4 regions of the Microbacterium sp. Se5.02b genome follow, and region 4 is predicted to be linked to each of the others. Evidence: predicted binding sites of a transcription regulator. Region 4 holds the regulator's gene; each other region holds the start of a gene.
What was found. The regulator LexA, encoded in region 4, represses DNA repair genes until DNA is damaged. The targets are predictions, from matches to a motif close to TCGAACANNTGTTCGA.
Positions count from the first base shown of each region.

Region 1: recA (recombinase RecA) is a predicted target of LexA. The motif match lies at 1,870-1,885, and genes of this name have one in related genera.
Region 2: K1X59_RS06525 (13E12 repeat family protein) is a predicted target of LexA. The motif match lies at 1,462-1,477, and genes of this name have one in related genera.
Region 3: K1X59_RS02915 (HNH endonuclease signature motif containing protein) is a predicted target of LexA. The motif match lies at 2,931-2,946, and genes of this name have one in related genera.

Region 1 is NZ_CP080491.1:1,810,979-1,815,214, reverse strand. Features, by position in the region: gene K1X59_RS08960 (regulatory protein RecX) at 1-227, opposite strand, end outside; gene recA (recombinase RecA) at 624-1,673, opposite strand; gene K1X59_RS08950 (DUF3046 domain-containing protein) at 1,945-2,169, opposite strand; gene K1X59_RS08945 (helix-turn-helix domain-containing protein) at 2,188-2,496, opposite strand; gene K1X59_RS08940 (CinA family protein) at 2,638-3,126, opposite strand; gene pgsA (CDP-diacylglycerol--glycerol-3-phosphate 3-phosphatidyltransferase) at 3,123-3,701, opposite strand; gene K1X59_RS08930 (DNA translocase FtsK) at 3,701-4,236, opposite strand, start outside.
Region 2 is NZ_CP080491.1:1,297,995-1,302,230, reverse strand. Features, by position in the region: gene K1X59_RS21050 (HNH endonuclease) at 91-324, opposite strand; gene K1X59_RS06525 (13E12 repeat family protein) at 321-1,430, opposite strand; gene K1X59_RS06520 (multidrug efflux SMR transporter) at 1,779-2,147, shown strand; gene K1X59_RS06515 (multidrug efflux SMR transporter) at 2,144-2,467, shown strand; gene K1X59_RS06510 (aldo/keto reductase) at 2,421-3,476, opposite strand; partial or broken gene K1X59_RS22790 (SDR family NAD(P)-dependent oxidoreductase) at 3,475-4,236, shown strand, end outside.
Region 3 is NZ_CP080491.1:577,610-581,845, forward strand. Features, by position in the region: gene K1X59_RS02900 (ABC transporter substrate-binding protein) at 1-923, shown strand, start outside; gene K1X59_RS02905 (carbohydrate ABC transporter permease) at 951-1,856, shown strand; gene K1X59_RS02910 (carbohydrate ABC transporter permease) at 1,859-2,800, shown strand; gene K1X59_RS02915 (HNH endonuclease signature motif containing protein) at 2,978-4,236, shown strand, end outside.
Region 4 is NZ_CP080491.1:2,650,008-2,654,243, forward strand. Features, by position in the region: gene hisH (imidazole glycerol phosphate synthase subunit HisH) at 1-60, opposite strand, end outside; gene hisB (imidazoleglycerol-phosphate dehydratase HisB) at 57-599, opposite strand; partial or broken gene K1X59_RS13120 (histidinol-phosphate transaminase) at 670-1,763, opposite strand; gene K1X59_RS13125 (LysM peptidoglycan-binding domain-containing protein) at 1,818-2,186, opposite strand; gene lexA (transcriptional repressor LexA) at 2,474-3,160, shown strand; partial or broken gene metE (5-methyltetrahydropteroyltriglutamate--homocysteine S-methyltransferase) at 3,227-4,236, opposite strand, start outside.

The sequences.
Region 1 (4,236 bases), 840 kb from region 4:
CGAGGGATGCCACGTTGGGCGAGCGCGCGGGAAAGGGCCACTCTCCCCTGCCCCTTCCGTTCCACCCCCGACACCACCAGGACACCGGCGAGGGCCTCGTCGTCGAGGTAGCCTCGACGACAGAAATCGTCGATGACGTCGTCGACGATTCCCGATTCGAGTTCGAAACCGCGCAACACCTGCCGGGCCTCGGAGACGGACAGCGAACGGGCGCGCAACTTGCGCACGAGAGACTCCTCCGCCGCGACGCGGGCCTCGTCGACAGACTCCGCACCCCCATCGGCAGGCGCCGAATTTTGTCCGCTCAGCGCCCGAAGACGGGGAGCCTCGGTCGCCGTCGTGTGCGGCGAATCGGATCCGGGCCTGCGGGACGCTCCGCGCGCAGGATGACGGTCGCTGGGGCTGCCCCATCGAGCGCACCGGATCGCGGCCCTCCGATGGACGGGGAGTCCCACGTCGAACGCCAGAGCCCGGCGTCACCGACCTGAGGCCGCGTGACGTCCACAGCAGGCTCTTCATCGGCGTGAGGGCGCTCGGGCTTGTGCGCCGTCTTCCCTGACCGCCGCCGAAGAGCGGGATGATGGGGGCGATCCGCTCGGGATCGCCCCCACGAGCGTCGTTCATCAGGCCGGACGACGCTCTGCGAGCTCGTCGGCGGCCGCGGGCGCCGCGACCTGGGCACCGATGCCGAGCTTCTGCTTGATCTGCGTTTCGATAGCCAGTGCGATGTCTGGGTTGTTGAGCAGGAACGTGCGTGCGTTCTCCTTGCCCTGACCCAGCTGATCGCCGTCGTAGGTGTACCACGAGCCCGACTTCTTCACGATGGCGTGTTCGACACCGAAGTCGATCAGGCTGCCCTCGCGCGAGATTCCGACCCCGTAGAGGATGTCGAACTCGGCCTGCTTGAAAGGCGGAGCCATCTTGTTCTTGACGACCTTCACCCTGGTGCGGTTTCCGACGGCGTCGGTTCCATCCTTGAGCGTCTCGATACGACGGATGTCCATGCGGACGGAAGCGTAGAACTTGAGCGCCTTGCCACCCGCGGTGGTTTCGGGCGAGCCGAAGAACACGCCGATCTTCTCGCGGAGCTGGTTGATGAAGATCATCGTGGTGTTGGTCTGGTTCAGACCACCGGTCAGCTTTCGCAGTGCCTGCGACATGAGTCGGGCCTGCAGACCGACGTGCGAGTCACCCATCTCGCCCTCGATCTCGGCTCGCGGCACGAGCGCCGCGACGGAGTCGATCACGATGAGGTCGATCGCACCGGACCGGACGAGCATGTCGGCGATCTCGAGGGCCTGCTCACCTGTGTCGGGCTGCGACACGAGAAGTGCGTCGATGTCGACGCCGAGCTTCGCCGCGTAGTCGGGGTCGAGCGCGTGCTCGGCATCGATGAAGGCTGCGATGCCACCGGCGCGCTGCGCATTCGCGATCGCATGCAGGGTCAGGGTCGTCTTACCTGAGGACTCAGGCCCGTAGATCTCGACGATTCGGCCACGCGGGAGCCCTCCGACGCCGAGGGCGACATCGAGGGCGATGGAGCCGGTGGGGATGACGGCCACGGGGGCGCGCTCATCGCTGCCCAGCCGCATGACCGAGCCCTTTCCGAACTGGCGGTCGATCTGGGCGAGGGCGGTCTCGAGGGACTTCTCGCGGTCGGCGGGTGATGGCATGATGTGCTCCTTCTGCGCGCGTGGTGCCGCCTGTAGGCTGTCGCGGCGCTCCCGGCTGGGAGAAACTCTCCGACAAGGCGTATGGCTCTTCGGCTTGTTCTCCACCGTAGGAGGGGCCACCGACAACGACTCGGCGATCCCACCGGATGTGCAGATCGGCTTCTCTGAACCACTTGTGCAGAAGACTACGCTCGTTTCGAACACATCTTCGACGACACGCCGGAATTGGCACACCATGTCCCGTATGTTGCGGACACAGGGCGAGTCGGACTCAGCGCTTGCGCGGCTCCTGACGGCCTACGCCGTAGCGGCGGTCCGCGGGGACATCCATCTCGGCGCAGAGAGCGAGCCAGATCTCCCGGGGTGGGGTTCCGTCAGCGAGAGCCTCCACTGCGGTCCGGCCTCGGAGAGCCGTCAGCCCGAGGTCGTTCACGAGCGAAGTGGCTCGCGCCTGGAACTCGGTATCCACGGCGCGAAGGAACTCGCTACGACGCATCGGTTCCCCTGTGGGAGGTCAGTGCAGTGAAAGCTGCGGCTCGACCGAAGCGACGAGGTCGTCGGGAACGACGTCAGGGAACACCTGGATGCCCTCGAGGACGGAGATGCGGTCGCCGACCTCGCGCATGATCGTGGAGATGGGCACATCGAGCGCATCGGCAACCGACGCGAGGATCTCGCTCGACGCCTCTTTCTGACCTCGCTCGACCTCACTGAGGTAGCCGAGCGCAACCGAAGCCTTGCTTGCGACCTGCCGGAGCGTGCGCCCCTTCTGCAGGCGGAAGTCCCTCAGCACATCGCCGATTTCTTGTCGTACAAGAATCATCGGAACCTCCTCCCCAAGTGATCGATCGAGGTCTCCCCCGATGAGACAGCCAGTCTAGTACGCCTGGCATGCACAGAATCTACCCCTGCACTCTGTGGTTTGAATGTGAGCACACCTGAGATAACCCCAGCGACACCGACACTATTCCGCAAGGGTCTCGAGCACCTCGACGAGCGCAGCCTCTACCGCCTTCGCGCGTATCTCTTCACGATCGCCGTGGAAGAGGAACGCCTTCGTCCGCGAGGCGGTCGGCGTCACGACGCCGATGTGCACGGTCCCCACCGGCTGCCCGTCAGGCGAATCGGGACCCGCGATCCCGGTGGTGGAAACGCCGACGTCGGCGACCCTTCCCCCCACTCGGACGACGCGACGCACGCCGCCGGCCATCTGCTCGGCCACCTGGGGGTGCACCGGTCCGTACGTCGCCAGGAGTTCACCCTCGACACCGAGCACTGTGGCCTTGACCTCCGTCGCGTATGCCACGACTCCGCCGAGCAGCACAGACGATGCGCCGGGGACCGAGACGATCTCGGCGCACAACGCACCCCCGGTGAGCGACTCGGCGACGCCCATGGTCCATCCGCGCTCGCGCAACGCCGACAACACGGAGACGGCGACGGATGCGCTCATGCCCGCTTCTGTCGGGATCCGCGCACCTGCGCGACGATGTAATCGACACCGCTGGCCACTGTGAGCACCAGCACGATGATCATCAGGACCAACGTGACCAGCGTCCAGGCCTCGAGTCCCATCAGGACGTGGAGTGGAAGCAGCGCCCAGCCGAGGGCGACACCCTGGAAGGCCGTCTTGATCTTGCCCATCCAGGCGGCGGCCACCACATGCTCACTGGCGACCATCAGGCGATGGACGGTGATCCCCCACTCGCGCACCAGGATGATCGCGACGATCCACCAGGAGACTTCGCCGAGGATGGCCAGACCGATGAACCCCGCACCCGTGAGCATCTTGTCGGCTATCGGATCCCAGAGCTTGCCGAAGTCGCTGACGATGTCGTACTTGCGCGCCAGGTATCCGTCGACCCAGTCGGTGGATATCCCGACGATGAAGAGGATCGCTGCGGTCCAGCGCAGTGCGGGTGCGAGATCACCATACGTTCCGCCGAGCAGCAGCAGCACGAAGAAGATGACTGCGAGCGGGATGCGCGCGACCGTGATGGCGTTGGGCAGCTGCCGAGGAATGGTCATCAGTCGCGTCCCGTCAGGCCCCAGGCATCTTCATCGCCCTCGGCTTCCACCTCGGGGAGCCCCTCGTACTGCGCAGCGATCGGATCGTGCGCAGCAGGCAGCGGCGGGGCGGGAGGGGCTGCTGGCGATGCGGCACCGGACGGAGCCGCCGGGACATCCTCGCCACGCAGCTTCGCCATCACCTGCGGCAGCTGTTCCGCTGTCGCGAGAACGTCTCGGGCCTTCGACCCCTCGGAGGGTCCAACGATCTCGCGGGACTCCAGGAGGTCCATCAGCCGACCCGCCTTCGCGAATCCGACACGCAGCTTGCGCTGAAGCATAGACGTCGAGCCGAACTGCGACGAGACGATGAGTTCAGCGGCCGCGAGCAGCAGCTCCAGGTCGTCTCCGATGTCCTCGTCGACTTCCTTCTTCTTGGTCGGCTCCAGGGCCTCCTGCACGTCGGGACGATAGTCGGGACGAGCCTGACGCGTGACGTGCTTGACGACCGCGTCGATCTCCTTCTCATCGACCCACGCGCCCTGCAACCGGAACG
Region 2 (4,236 bases), 1.4 Mb from region 4:
CGCAGGCATAGCGGCGCCAGCGGACGTCAGCGCTCAGCCGACGCGCTCAAGCGGCGCACTCACACAGCGCAGCGCAGCCACGCGGCGCACTCACGCGGCGATGTCGAAGCGCGCTCTGCCGCCCAGGCGCGGGACGCGCGCAGAGTCGACCGCAGCGGGCGGCACGAACCACACCCTCCCGCACCCGCCACCGCCGTCGACCCGGATCTCCCATCCGTTGTCATGGATGCGGTGGTGACACGTCTCGCACAGCAGCACCCCGTTCGACAGGTCGGTCGGCCCGCGGTCGCGCTTCCACCACCGGATGTGATGCGCCTTCGTCATCTCCGGCGGCAACCCGCACATCGCGCACCCACCATCCCGCTCCACCAACGCCAACCGCTGCGACCGCGTGAACAGGCGCTTCTCACGCCCCCAGTCGAGCACTTCGCTCGCAGCGCCGAGCACGCACGGGATGACTCCCCACCCGCGGCCATCCGCCGCGCAGCGCCGATACTGACCGGATGGTCCAGACCGTCGAGGGCTGCCGACCCCGACCCGGACTCGAGGTCTTCGAGGCTCATCCGCACCACGACGGTCGCACCCGCCAGCGGCACCTTGGCTTCACATCCGAGCACGTGCGCGGCGAACACGGCGAGCGCGTCGGCCTGGATCATCGGCACCGTGCGACGGTCGGCATCGCACGAATCGGGCGCGGCAGCATCCTTCCGCGCAGCGAACGCGGCGGTCACGTACCCGCGGATCGCGGTCACCACGGGAGCCGCGGTCTCGACGTCGAGGACCGCGTTCAGATGCACCATCCCGTCGCGCTCGTGGACGGTCAATGATCGACGGGAGCGCTGCTCCTCGAGGCGCGGCTCCACCCCGTCCGGGTCCAACCATGCCTCCGCCCGCACGATCAGCTTCCGCACGTCGTCGAGCGCGAGTCCGATTGCCTCCTCGACCAGCAGCCGCTCCGCCTCGGCGACACGCACCGCCCCGGCCGCCACCCGACACCGGTCCAGAAGAGCGACGATCAAGGCCGCCACCTGCGCGCTCAGCATGCCGGCGCCGAGCGCCTCCCGCACGGCCGGATACCTCGCCGGGAGGGGCGCACCGAGGAGATCGGCCCGCGGTGCGACCGCTTCTCCCACCTTCACGAGCCGAGTCGCATCACCGCGTGACACGCCGACCGTCGCCGCGATCATCGTCGCCGGATTGCGGAACCCCTGCTGCTTCGCGAGGCTCTCGGCGCCCAGCTCCGGACGGGACTCGCGAGAGATACACGCGGCCACCTCGATGTGCACCGCATCCAGCCGCCTCTGCAACACCCCGATGGATGCGCTCACGGCGATCAGCTGCTGCCGGGACAGCTCGCCGGACGCATCGGCGTCTGCCCACGCCTCATCGAGGCGGGACATCGCCTCATGCAACGCGGCCAACTTCGACATGACTCGATTCTACCGGGAATCCCGCACACTTTCGAAGATCTGTTCGAGTCATTCCGGCATGCCGCCATGCCTCGAACCTCGAACCGAAACGGACTGTCCAACCTCGACGACACGGCCCGTTCACCGGCAACAGAGACGATCGAACGCCCGCCTCGCACATGCCCGCCTTCCTCGCCCACACGCCTACACGCCCACACGCCCACTCACCTCCTCGCCCACACGCCCACCTCGCCCACACGCCAACACGCCCTCCTCGCCCACTCGCCCGCACACCCACTCGCCGATGAGGGAATCCCCCACCTCCGCTCCACGTTCTCCCTCCTCGGACCCCTCCACGAAAGGCCCGTGATGACCGACCACCCGCGCCCCTCCGCCTGGCCGCCCCTCTTGATCGCGATCGCGCTGGAGGTCACGGCGACGCTCTCGTTGCGCGCGGCCGAGGGGTTCACGCATCCGCTGTGGTTGATCGTCGTCGCGGTCGGCTACACGGGCTCGCTGTGGCTGCTGTCGGTCGTGCTCGACCGCGGCATGGCCGTCGGCGTGGCCTACGGGATCTGGTCGGCGGTCGGCGTCGTGCTCACGGCGGTGTTCGGCACCATGCTGTTCGGCGAGGTCCTCGGCCCCGTGCAGCTGATCGGCGTCGGCGTCATCGTGGTCGGCGTGCTGCTGGTCGAGCTCGGGTCGCATGCGCGCGAGTCGACGGAGGCCGCGTCATGATCTGGCTGCTGCTGGCCCTCGCGATCGGCAGCGAGGTCACCGCGACCCTGAGCCTGCGCGCGTCCGAAGGACTCCGGCGCAAACGCTGGATCCCCGTGATCGTCGTCGGATACCTCGCGGCCTTCACGCTGCTCGGCACGATTCTCGCGCTGGGGATGCCGGTGGGTGTCGCCTACGGCATCTGGGCAGCCGCGGGCGTCGCGCTGACTGCGGTCCTGGGCCGCGTGATCTTCAAGGACCACTTCTCCCTCATGATGGCGATCGGCGTCGCGCTCATCGCGGCCGGCGTGGCGATGATCGAGTTCGGCGGCGCGCACTAGTCGCGCACGTCGAACCGATGCGCAGGATCGGGTCTCGGCCCGCGCTCCTCACCAGACGCCGTCGGCGCGCACCTCCCGATCGACCCGGCATGCGGCGAGCGCATCGCGCACCTCGGCTCCGTGATCGCGGGCGAGGGCGAGAGCCGCGTGGTTCTGCTCCAGCTGCGAGAGTCGAGAGGCGCCGAACAGCACGTTCGCCGTCGCGGGGTTGGTGAGGCAGAAGGCGATGCCGAGCGCGGCCGGTGTCACCCCGAACTCCCCGCGATGCGCGCGACAGTGGGGAACACCGCGGCGATCTGCTCGCGGATGCCCCCACGTCGGCGCCGATCTTGCGCTCGGGCACCCGCCCGGTGGCGAGGATGCCGCCCTCGAACACGTCCGACGCCTGGAGCGTGAGCGTCCCGTCGGCGAACAACGGACCGTAGGCGTCGCCCTCGGCCATCGATCGACGGGCGATGCCGTACTTCAGCTGCGCGAACACCGGCCCGGCGACGCGCTGCGCCTCTGCTTCGGCGATGGCCTGCCGCGTGTGCTCGATCCGCCAGTTGTTGATGCCCCAGGAGTCGACGAGCCCCTCGGCGATCAGGTCGTTCACCTCCGTGACGAGTCGCGGCATGTCGGGGGCGTCGAGATAGTCCCCCACGACGAGCGTGTCGAAGCGGTCGAGCCCTGCGCGCTGCAGCGACTCGACGAGTTGCGCGCGGAACCCCTGGTTCGGCCAGTCCCACAGCCAGAGCTTGCCGCACAGCACGATGTCGGCCCGGTCGACACCGCTCGCCCGCAGCGCCTGGCCGAAGAGGATGTCGGTCTTCGAGTTCTCGGCATGCGGACCCATGTTGTAGTAAGCCACGTCGAAGAACCCGGCGTCGAGGTCGACCGCTCGACGGATCAGGGCGACGGCCTCGTCCGGCCCCATCCGGTCCCAGGTGTTCCACGACCCGAGGGCGAGCGGCGGCACAGGACTCCCACCGGCGCGGAGGGACTTCCGGGGATATGTCGATTCGGGCATGAAGGCTCCTTCGCCATCTCTTCGCACGGGGTTGTGTTTTTCTATGTTTGTAGAATATAACGGAGACACTCCGTCAGACCAGCCGTCAGTGAGGACGAACATGACCGCATCTCCCCGCCGCATCCTCGTCACCGGAGGCGCATCCGGACTCGGCCGCGGAATCGCCGCCGCCTTCCGCGAGAGCGGCGACGTCGTCTTCATCGGCGACGTGGATGCGGATGCCGCCGCCAGGGTCGCCGCCGAGATCGGCGCGACGGCCCTCGCCCTCGACATCGCCGACGAGTCGTCGGTCCTCGCCGCTGCGGAGCTGCTCGCAGCAGACGGCGGCATCGACGTGCTCGTCAACAACGCGGGCGTCGTCGCGGGCGGCGGCACGCTGCAGGAGGTCCCGGTCGACGTGTTCGACACGGCCCTCCATGTGAACGTGCGCGGCACCTTCCTGATGCTGCGCACGTTCGGCGCCCTGTTCGCCGAGGCGGGGCGCGGCGCGATCGTGAACATCTCGTCGATCGGCGCCAGACAGCCCACCCCGGGCTCGGCCACTACGAGGCCACGAAAGCCGCTGTCGATGCTCTGACCCGCACGGCCGCGATCGAGCTCGCGCCCTCCGGTGTACGAGTCAACGCCGTCGCCCCCGGCCCCGTGCTCACCCCGCTGACCGCCGACTTCGCATCGAACCCCGCTGCGCGCGCGGCCTGGGAGTCGCGCATCCCGCTCGGCACGATCGCCGCCGTCGAGCAGGTCGCTCCCCTCGTCGTCT
Region 3 (4,236 bases), 2.0 Mb from region 4:
ACTCGTCCGACTTCATCGAGGCGATCTTCGGCCCGTACACCCAGTACGAGGGAGCGACCTACGGGTTGCCGATCGACGGCGACACGCACGTCCTCTTCTACAACAAGGCGATCTTCGAGCGGAACGGCGTCGAGGTGCCGACCACGTGGGACGAGTACGTCGACGTGTCGAAGAAGATCACCGACGCCGAGAAGGCGGACGGCGTGTACGGCAACGCGCTCCTCGGCTCGAAGAGCGCGTTCAACATCGGCTCGACCTTCTTCAACCGGCTGGCCACGATGTCGCCCGATCCGATCGACCCGCAGATGCCGCAGCTCGACACGGAGTACGCGGTCGCGGCTGCGCAGTCGATGCTCGACGCCGCACCGTCGGCGCTGCCGAGTCCGCTGGAGATCGGCTTCGAGCAGGCGCTCCCGCAGTTCCTCTCCGGCTCCGTCGGCATGATCGAGTTCTGGACGGACCTCGGCGTCTTCGCCCAGGACCCCGCGCAGTCGAAGATCGTCGACGGCTGGGGTGTGGCCCCACTCCCGGTGGGTCCTGAGGGCAAGGTCTCCGGAGCGCTGAACGCCGGATGGGCGATGGGCATCAGCCCCAACGCGAGCGACGAGGACCTCGCGAAGCAGTTCGTGGCGTTCGCCTCCTCGAAGGAGACCAACGAGAAGCTCATCACCACGACCGGTTCCGGCGTCGATCCGACCCGCACCTCGACGCTCGAGAGCCCGGAGTACATCGAGTTCGCCCCCGAGGTGTCGGCCGTCGCCGCCCAGGTGCTGCCGAATGCGCAGTCCTGGCCGACCTCGCCGCAGGCGCCGGAGATGATCCAGTCGCTGAGCGACAACCTCGCGCTCATGCTGCAGGGCAGCCTCAGCGCCGAACAGGCGATGCAGCAGACCTGGGACTCCTGGCAGTCCCTGGCCGGCTGACCCGCGTCGAACCCGAAAGGACCGCTCATGTCGCAGCACGTCGCCACCCGGCGCGTCGCCCGACGCGCGTCGTGGACAGGCCGAGCCCTGCTCGCGCCCGCCGTCATCGCGATCGTCATCATCGCGATCTATCCGCTCGCGTACATCATCGCCGCCTCCTTCTCGGAGTCGTCGCTGGGGCGGCCCTTCTCCGAATGGGTCGGGTTCGACAACTTCGCGGCCATGCTGGGGGACGGGATCACCCTCCCGTCCCTCGGCAGGTCGCTCCTGTTCGCCATCCCGTCGGCACTCATCGCGCTGGTCGCCGGGCTCGCCGTCGCCCTCTCGCTCGATGCGGCGGTCAAGGGCGGGCGCATCATCCGGGTGCTGCTCCTGCTGCCGCTGATGACCCCGCCGGTCATGGCGGGCGTCATCTGGAAGCTCATGCTGGCCCCGACCGGGGGTCTGCTCAACAACATCGGTCAGTCGTTCGCGCCGGGATCCGAGCCGTTCCTCTTCCTCGGATCGAGTCCTGCCGCGATGATCTCGGTCATCGTGGTGGACGCGTGGCAGTGGACCCCGTTCTGCGTCCTGCTCGTGTTCGCGGCGCTGCAGACGCTCCCGACCGAGGTGTACGAGGCCTCGCAGGTCGACGGCGCCGGTGTCTGGCAGACGTTCTGGCGGATCACGTTCCCGCTGGTGATGCCGAGCCTGATCACGGTGCTGCTGCTGAAGCTCGTCGTCTCGTTCAAGGTGTTCGACCTCGTCTTCATCATGACCAGCGGAGGACCGGGCTTCGACACCACGGTCAGCAGCTACGAGATCTACCGCACCGGCCTGCAGACCTTCGACGTGGGGGCCGCGGCCGCGCAGACTATCGCCTTCCTCGTGCTGGTCACCATCGTCATCCTGCCGCTCAACGCCGTGCGGCAACGTCTGCACAAGGAGGGCTGATCATGTCGCTCACGCTCCGCGCATCCGATCATCGCACCGAGGAGAGGGCGACCGAGACCCTCGTCGTGCCTGCCGCGCGTCGTCGGCGCCGCTCCAAGGTCCGCACGTCCAGCACCTCGCGCCCTGGGCGTCCGTCCGCGGTCGTGACCGCCGTGAAATGGGTCGTGATCGTCGTCGCGATCACGCTCGCCCTGCTGCCCGTGCTGTACATGGTCGGGATGTCGTTCAAGAGCCCCGACGACATCCTGTCGACGAGGATCCTCCCCTCGCGTCTCGCCTTCGAGAACTGGGTGGCCGCGTTCGACAACTGGCCGATCCTCACCTATCTCCGCAACTCGTTCGGAGCCGCCATCGTGGCCGTGCTCGTCGCGCTGCTGGTGTCGATCCCCGCAAACTACGCCATGGCTCGACTCCGTGCCGGCGGCAAGCAGATCCTCGGGTTGATCGTCTCGGCCTATGTCGCGCCGCCGGTCGTGGCGATCATCCCGCTGTTCGTGCTGGTCAGATCGGCGGGTCTCATGGACTCGGTGATGGGGCTCGGGATCGTCGAGGGACTGCTGCTCACTCCGGTGGCCGTCTGGCTGCTGGACGGCTTCTTCCGCGCGATCCCGTTCGAGGTCGATGAGGCGGCTCAGATCGACGGATGCGGACCGCTGCGCACGCTCTGGTCGGTGATCCTGCCGCTCACAGCGCCCGGCATCGTCGCCGTCTCGATCATCGTCTTCATCCTCGCGTACAACGACTTCCTGATCCCGTTGCTGCTGACGCAGAGCATCGACTCGCAGACGCTCCCGGTGGGCATCGCCCTCATGCAGGGCGGTCGCGAGGTCATGTTCGGGCAGATGGCCGCCGCAAGCCTCTCGGGACTGATCCCGATCTACCTGCTGGCGCTCTTCCTCCAGAGGTGGTTGGTGGGTGGGCTGACGCAGGGGAGCGTGAAGTAGGGGTCGCCGAGAGCGCGCGGAGGTCTCATCTACCCGTTCGGGAGCGGTGGATATATTCGAATCTCGACGCTTTGTGGAGGATGGGTGGCCGCGGGCCCGCGGCATCATCTCGCGGAATTCTGGCATCCATTAGTACAGAAATTCGAATGTAACATGTCATCTCGGTAGAGTGAGAGCATGTCCACACTGACCGGGTTGCACGAGGCGATGGCTCATCTCGACGCGGCGTGGGCAGATGCTGCGGGCGCGGGCGATCTGTCCCGCCCGCAGTTGATCGAGGTCGGCGCGGCGCTCGGGGTGCTGCAGCGGCGGCTGGATGCGGTGCATACCGATGTGGCCGCGGGGATCTCGCGGGAGTCGCGTCCGGAACTGGGGGCGGACAGCCTGGCGAAGCAGCAGGGCTTCCGGTCCCCGGCGAGACTGATCGCCGCGACGACGGGGGTCTCGACCGGGGATGCGGTGCGGTTGGTGAAGGTGGGGGAGGCGACCGCCCCACGCACCGACCTGCGGGGAGAGCGGCTGCCCGCGAGGTATCCGGTCGTGCGCGACGCGTTGACCTCCGGTGTGTTGAGCGCCCAGGTCGCGAGTGTGGTCATCGCCGTGCTGGATCGGTGTCGGGTGGTCGCGGGGGCCGTCAGGGTGGCCGAGGCGGAGCGGATGCTGGTCGAGAAAGCGCGGGGGCTGGCGCTCGATGAGGTGCGCAGGCTCGCGGTGCGGGCTGAGGCATGGCTCGACCCCGACGGCGTCGAGCCGAAAGAGGAGGAGCGGCGCGCGAAGCGGTCGTTGACGGTGTTCGAGCGAGACGGGATGGTGCATCTGAACGCCGTCCTCGATGTCGAGACCGCGGCTCCCGTGGTGACCGCGATCCGCGGGTACGTGACCGCCGTGTTCGCCGCACGGCAGGATGCGCCCGACAGTGCGGCCCCGGATGCCGATCGGCGCACGGTGCCGATGATCCAGGTCGACGCGCTCTCCGTGTTCTGCGCCCATGTGCTCGACTGCGACCGGAAGGTCCCGCTCGCCGGGGCGACCGTCGTGGTGCGGATGAGCCTCGAAGACCTCGAGTCCGGGTCGGGGTCGGCAGCCCTCGACGGTCTGGACCATCCGGTCAGTATCGGAGCCGCGCGGCGGATGGCCGCGGGTGGGGGAGTCATCCCGTGCGTGTTGGACGGGGCGAGCGAGATCCTCGACTGGGGCCGGGAGAGACGACTGTTCACCCGCGCGCAACGCCTCGCACTGGTCGAGCGGGATGGCGGGTGCGCGATGTGCGGGTTGCCGCCGGAGATGACGAAGGCGCATCACATCCGGTGGTGGAAGCGCGACCGCGGGCCGACCGACCTGTCGAACGGCGTGCTGCTGTGCGAGACCTGTCACCATCGCATCCACGACAACGGATGGCAGATCCGCATCGAAGGGCCGCGGGTGTGGTTCATTCC
Region 4 (4,236 bases):
CGCCGAGTGGACATTGCCCGACTCGTAGTCGAAGACCGCGACCCGGGGCGTCCTGCTCACAGTGCCCCCTTGGTGGAGGGGATGCCCTCGACCAGCGGATCCAGCGCCTTGGCCTGGCGGAACGCCCGGGCGAAGGCCTTGTACTCCGCCTCGGCGATGTGATGCGGGTCGCGTCCGCCCAGCACGCGCACGTGCACCGTCAACGCCGCGTTGAACGTGATGGCCTCGAACGAGTGACGCACCAGCGATCCCGTGAAGTGGCCCCCGATGAGGTGGTGCTCGAATCCCGCGGGCTCGCCGCTGTGCACGAGGTACGGCCGACCGGAGATGTCGACGACCGCCTGCGCGAGGGCCTCGTCGAGCGGCACGAGCGCGTCACCGTAGCGGGAGATCCCGGACTTGTCGCCGAGAGCTTCCAGGATCGCCTGGCCGAGCACGATGGAGACGTCTTCCACCGTGTGGTGCGCGTCGATGTCGGTGTCGCCCGAAGCGCGCACGGTGAGGTCGGTGAGCGAGTGCTTCGCGAAGGCCGTGAGCATGTGGTCGAAGAAGGGCACCGAGGTGTCGATGCGGCTCGCACCCGTGCCGTCGAGGTTCAGTTCGAGCTCGACGGTGGACTCCGACGTGCTGCGGACACGGCTCGCGGTGCGCGGCGTCGTTACGGGGTGCTCATGATGCCGATCCTATCGAGGCCAGCGCATCGAGGAACGCCGTGGTCTCGGCCTCGGTGCCCGCGCTCACCCTGAGGTGTCCGGGGATCCCGACATCGCGCACCAGCACGCCGCGGTCGTACAGCTGCTGCCATGTCGTGTGCGGGTCCGCCACCCCGCCGAAGAGGACGAAGTTCGACCACGATTCGTGCGGTGCATAGCCGAGCGCTTCGAGAGTCGCGGTGATCCGGTCGCGCTGCTCGACGATCTCCTCGACCATCCCGAGCATCACGTCGGCATTGCGCAGTGCCGCGACCGCGGCCGCCTGCGTGAGCGCACTCAGGTGATACGGCAGGCGCACCAGACGCAGCGCATCGATGAACGCGGGGTCGGCCGCCAGGTATCCGACCCGCGCCCCGGCGAAGGCGAACGCCTTGCTCATGGTGCGGGACACCGCGAGGCGAGGACGCCCGTCGAGGAGCGTCAGGGCCGAGGGGGCGTCGTGGGGCGCGAACTCCTGGTAGGCCTCATCGACGATCACGATCCCTCGAGCGGCCTCGTACACGGCCTCGACGACATCGAGTCCGAGCGGAGTGCCCGTGGGGTTGTTGGGCGTGCACAGGATGATCACGTCGGGGTCGGCGGCGCGCACCTGCTCCGCGGCTTCCTCGGGGTGATCGTGTAGTCGGGCTGCCGCGTGCCGGCGATCCAACGGGCCCCGGTCCCCTGCGTGATGAGCGGATACATCGAGTACGTGGGTGCGAAGCCGAACGCGGTGCGCCCCGGCCCTCCGAAGGCCTGCAGGATGTGCTGGAGCACCTCGTTCGATCCGTTGCCCGCCCAGATCTGGTCCGCGGAGAGGCCGTGCCCCAGATACTCGGCGAAGGCCTCCCGGAGTGCCGTGAACTCCCGGTCGGGGTACCGGTTGACCTCGTGGATCGCCACCGCGATGTCGTCGAGGATGTCGCTCGCGACGGCATCCGGGATCGGATGCGTGTTCTCGTTCACGTTCAACGCGATCGGGAGGGGCGCCTGCGGTGCACCGTAGGGCGTCAGACCGCGAAGATCATCACGAAGAGGAAGATCATTGAGGGAGAAGGTCACCCTCCCCATGTTAAGCGGCTGGTCGTGCGGATGACGAAACGTCGCGTCGCCTCCCGCGAGGCTTCAGTTCGTGTACTCCGCCGGGATCGCGAGCTCCTGGCCGACCTGGAGTCCACCGCTGCGCAGCAGGTTCATGCGGCTGATCTCGCCGATGACGTCTCGGGGGTCGGAGTTCGGAGCGACAGCGGTGGCGATCGACCAGAGGGTGTCTCCCGGCATGACCGTCACGGTCTCGACCGCGGCGACCGCCGTATCCGCCCCGGAGGCGGCGGCGCTGCCCCCGCTGAGTGCCGCGAACGCGATGCCGGCGGCCAGAGGAAGGGAGGCGAGAGCGAGCAGCACGCCACGTCCACGCGCCGTCAGTCGGAGTCGCGTGGCCGGTCGGGCCTGCGCCGGGATGACCGCTGCGGTGCTGAAGCTGATGCTGCTCATGTCGTGCTCCTTAGCCTGTCCCTCGGCCGGAGCCTCGGGGAAGTTGGCGTAGCGTTCGCATTCCCGACTCGGCCGGGAGCCGTGAATGCGAAGCTACGTACCGAAGATATCTTCGAGTTCGAACATCTGTCAAGTATTCTTCGAAACCACCTCCGCTTTTCGGGCGACACGCTCGAACAGATCTTCCAGATCGCGCCGATTCTCGGATACGGTTTCGACAAGAACACCCCACCACGGGCCTCCGACATTCGAAGAGCGACGTCGGATCACCGCACTTAAGGAGCACCATGAGCGAGAACTCGGCCCCCGAGTCGGAGGCACCGCGGACGCGCCGTCGCAAGAGCCTGAGCCCGAAGCAGATGGCGATCCTCGAGGTCATCCAGAACTCCATCGCGCACCACGGCTATCCGCCGAGCATGCGCGAGATCGGCGACGCCGTCGGCCTCAAGTCCCTCTCGAGCGTCACGCACCAGCTCGGGCAGCTCGAGTTGAGCGGCTACCTGCGCCGCGACCCCGGCAAGACGCGGGCCATGGAGGTCCTGATCGACCTCCCAGGGGCGAGCGGTGAGAACCCGGCCGATGTGGCGACTCCCGTCGGAGACGCCGCCCTCGTCCCCCTGGTCGGCCGGATCGCGGCCGGCGTGCCGATCACGGCGGACCAGCAGGTCGAGGAGATCTTCCCCCTCCCGCGCCAGCTCGTCGGCAAGGGAGACCTGTTCATGCTCAAGGTGTCGGGCGAGTCCATGATCGATGCCGCGATCTGCGACGGCGACTGGGTGGTCGTTCGGTCGCAGAACAATGCGGAGAACGGCGAGATCGTCGCCGCCATGCTCGACGGCGAGGCCACGGTCAAGGTGCTCCGCCGTCGCGACGGCCACACCTGGCTCCTCCCCCGCAACTCCTCCTTCGAACCGATCCTCGGCGACGAATCCGTGGTGCTGGGCAAGGTCGTGGCCGTGCTCCGCGCCGTCTGACGCTCCGCCGCTTCACGACGAAGGCCCTCCCGGAATCCGGGAGGGCCTTCGCGCGGTACGGGCGGATCAGGCCGTGACGTTCACGTCCTCACGCACGCGACGGGTCGCCTCAACGATGTTGCGCAGAGACGCGGTCGTCTCGTCGTATCCACGGGTCTTCAGGCCGCAGTCCGGGTTCACCCAGAGCTGACGGGTCGGGATCTCCTCGACCGCCCGGCGCAGGAGTGACTCGACCTCCTCGACAGTAGGCACCCGCGGCGAGTGGATGTCGTACACGCCGGGCCCGATGCCGTGGTCGAAGCCGACCTCCGCGATGTCGGCGACGACCTCCATCCGGCTGCGTGCCGCCTCGATCGAGGTCACGTCGGCATCCAGGGCGCGGATCGCATCGATCACGACGCCGAACTCGGAGTAACACAGGTGGGTGTGCACCTGTGTGCCGGCGGCAGCACCGCCCGTGGCGAGGCGGAACGATGCCACCGACCAGTCGAGGTACGCCGGCTGGTCTGCCTTCTTCAGGGGCAGGAGCTCGCGCAACGCGGGCTCGTCGACCTGGATGATCGCGATGCCGGCCCTCTCGAGATCGGTGATCTCGTCGCGCAGCGCCAAGGCCACCTGGTTCGCGGTCTCGCCCAGCGGCTGGTCATCGCGCACGAACGACCACGCGAGGATCGTCACGGGTCCCGTGAGCATGCCCTTCATGTGCTTCGTCGTCAACGACTGCGCATAGGTCGACCAGTCGACCGTGATCGGCGCCGGCCGCGAGACGTCGCCCCACAGGATGGAGGGACGCGTGGCACGGGAGCCGTAGGACTGCACCCAGCCGTTCTCCGTGACTGCGAAACCGTCGAGGTTCTCGGCGAAGTACTGCACCATGTCGTTGCGCTCGGGCTCGCCGTGCACCAGCACGTCGAGACCGAGGTCCTCCTGCAGCGAGACGACACTGGCGACCTCGCGGCGCAGGAAGTCGTCATAGTCCTCTGCCGGGATCTCCCCCGCGTGAAGCGCGCGCGGGCCCGACGGATGTCGCCGGTCTGCGGGAACGAGCCGATCGTCGTCAGGGGCAGCGCGGGAAG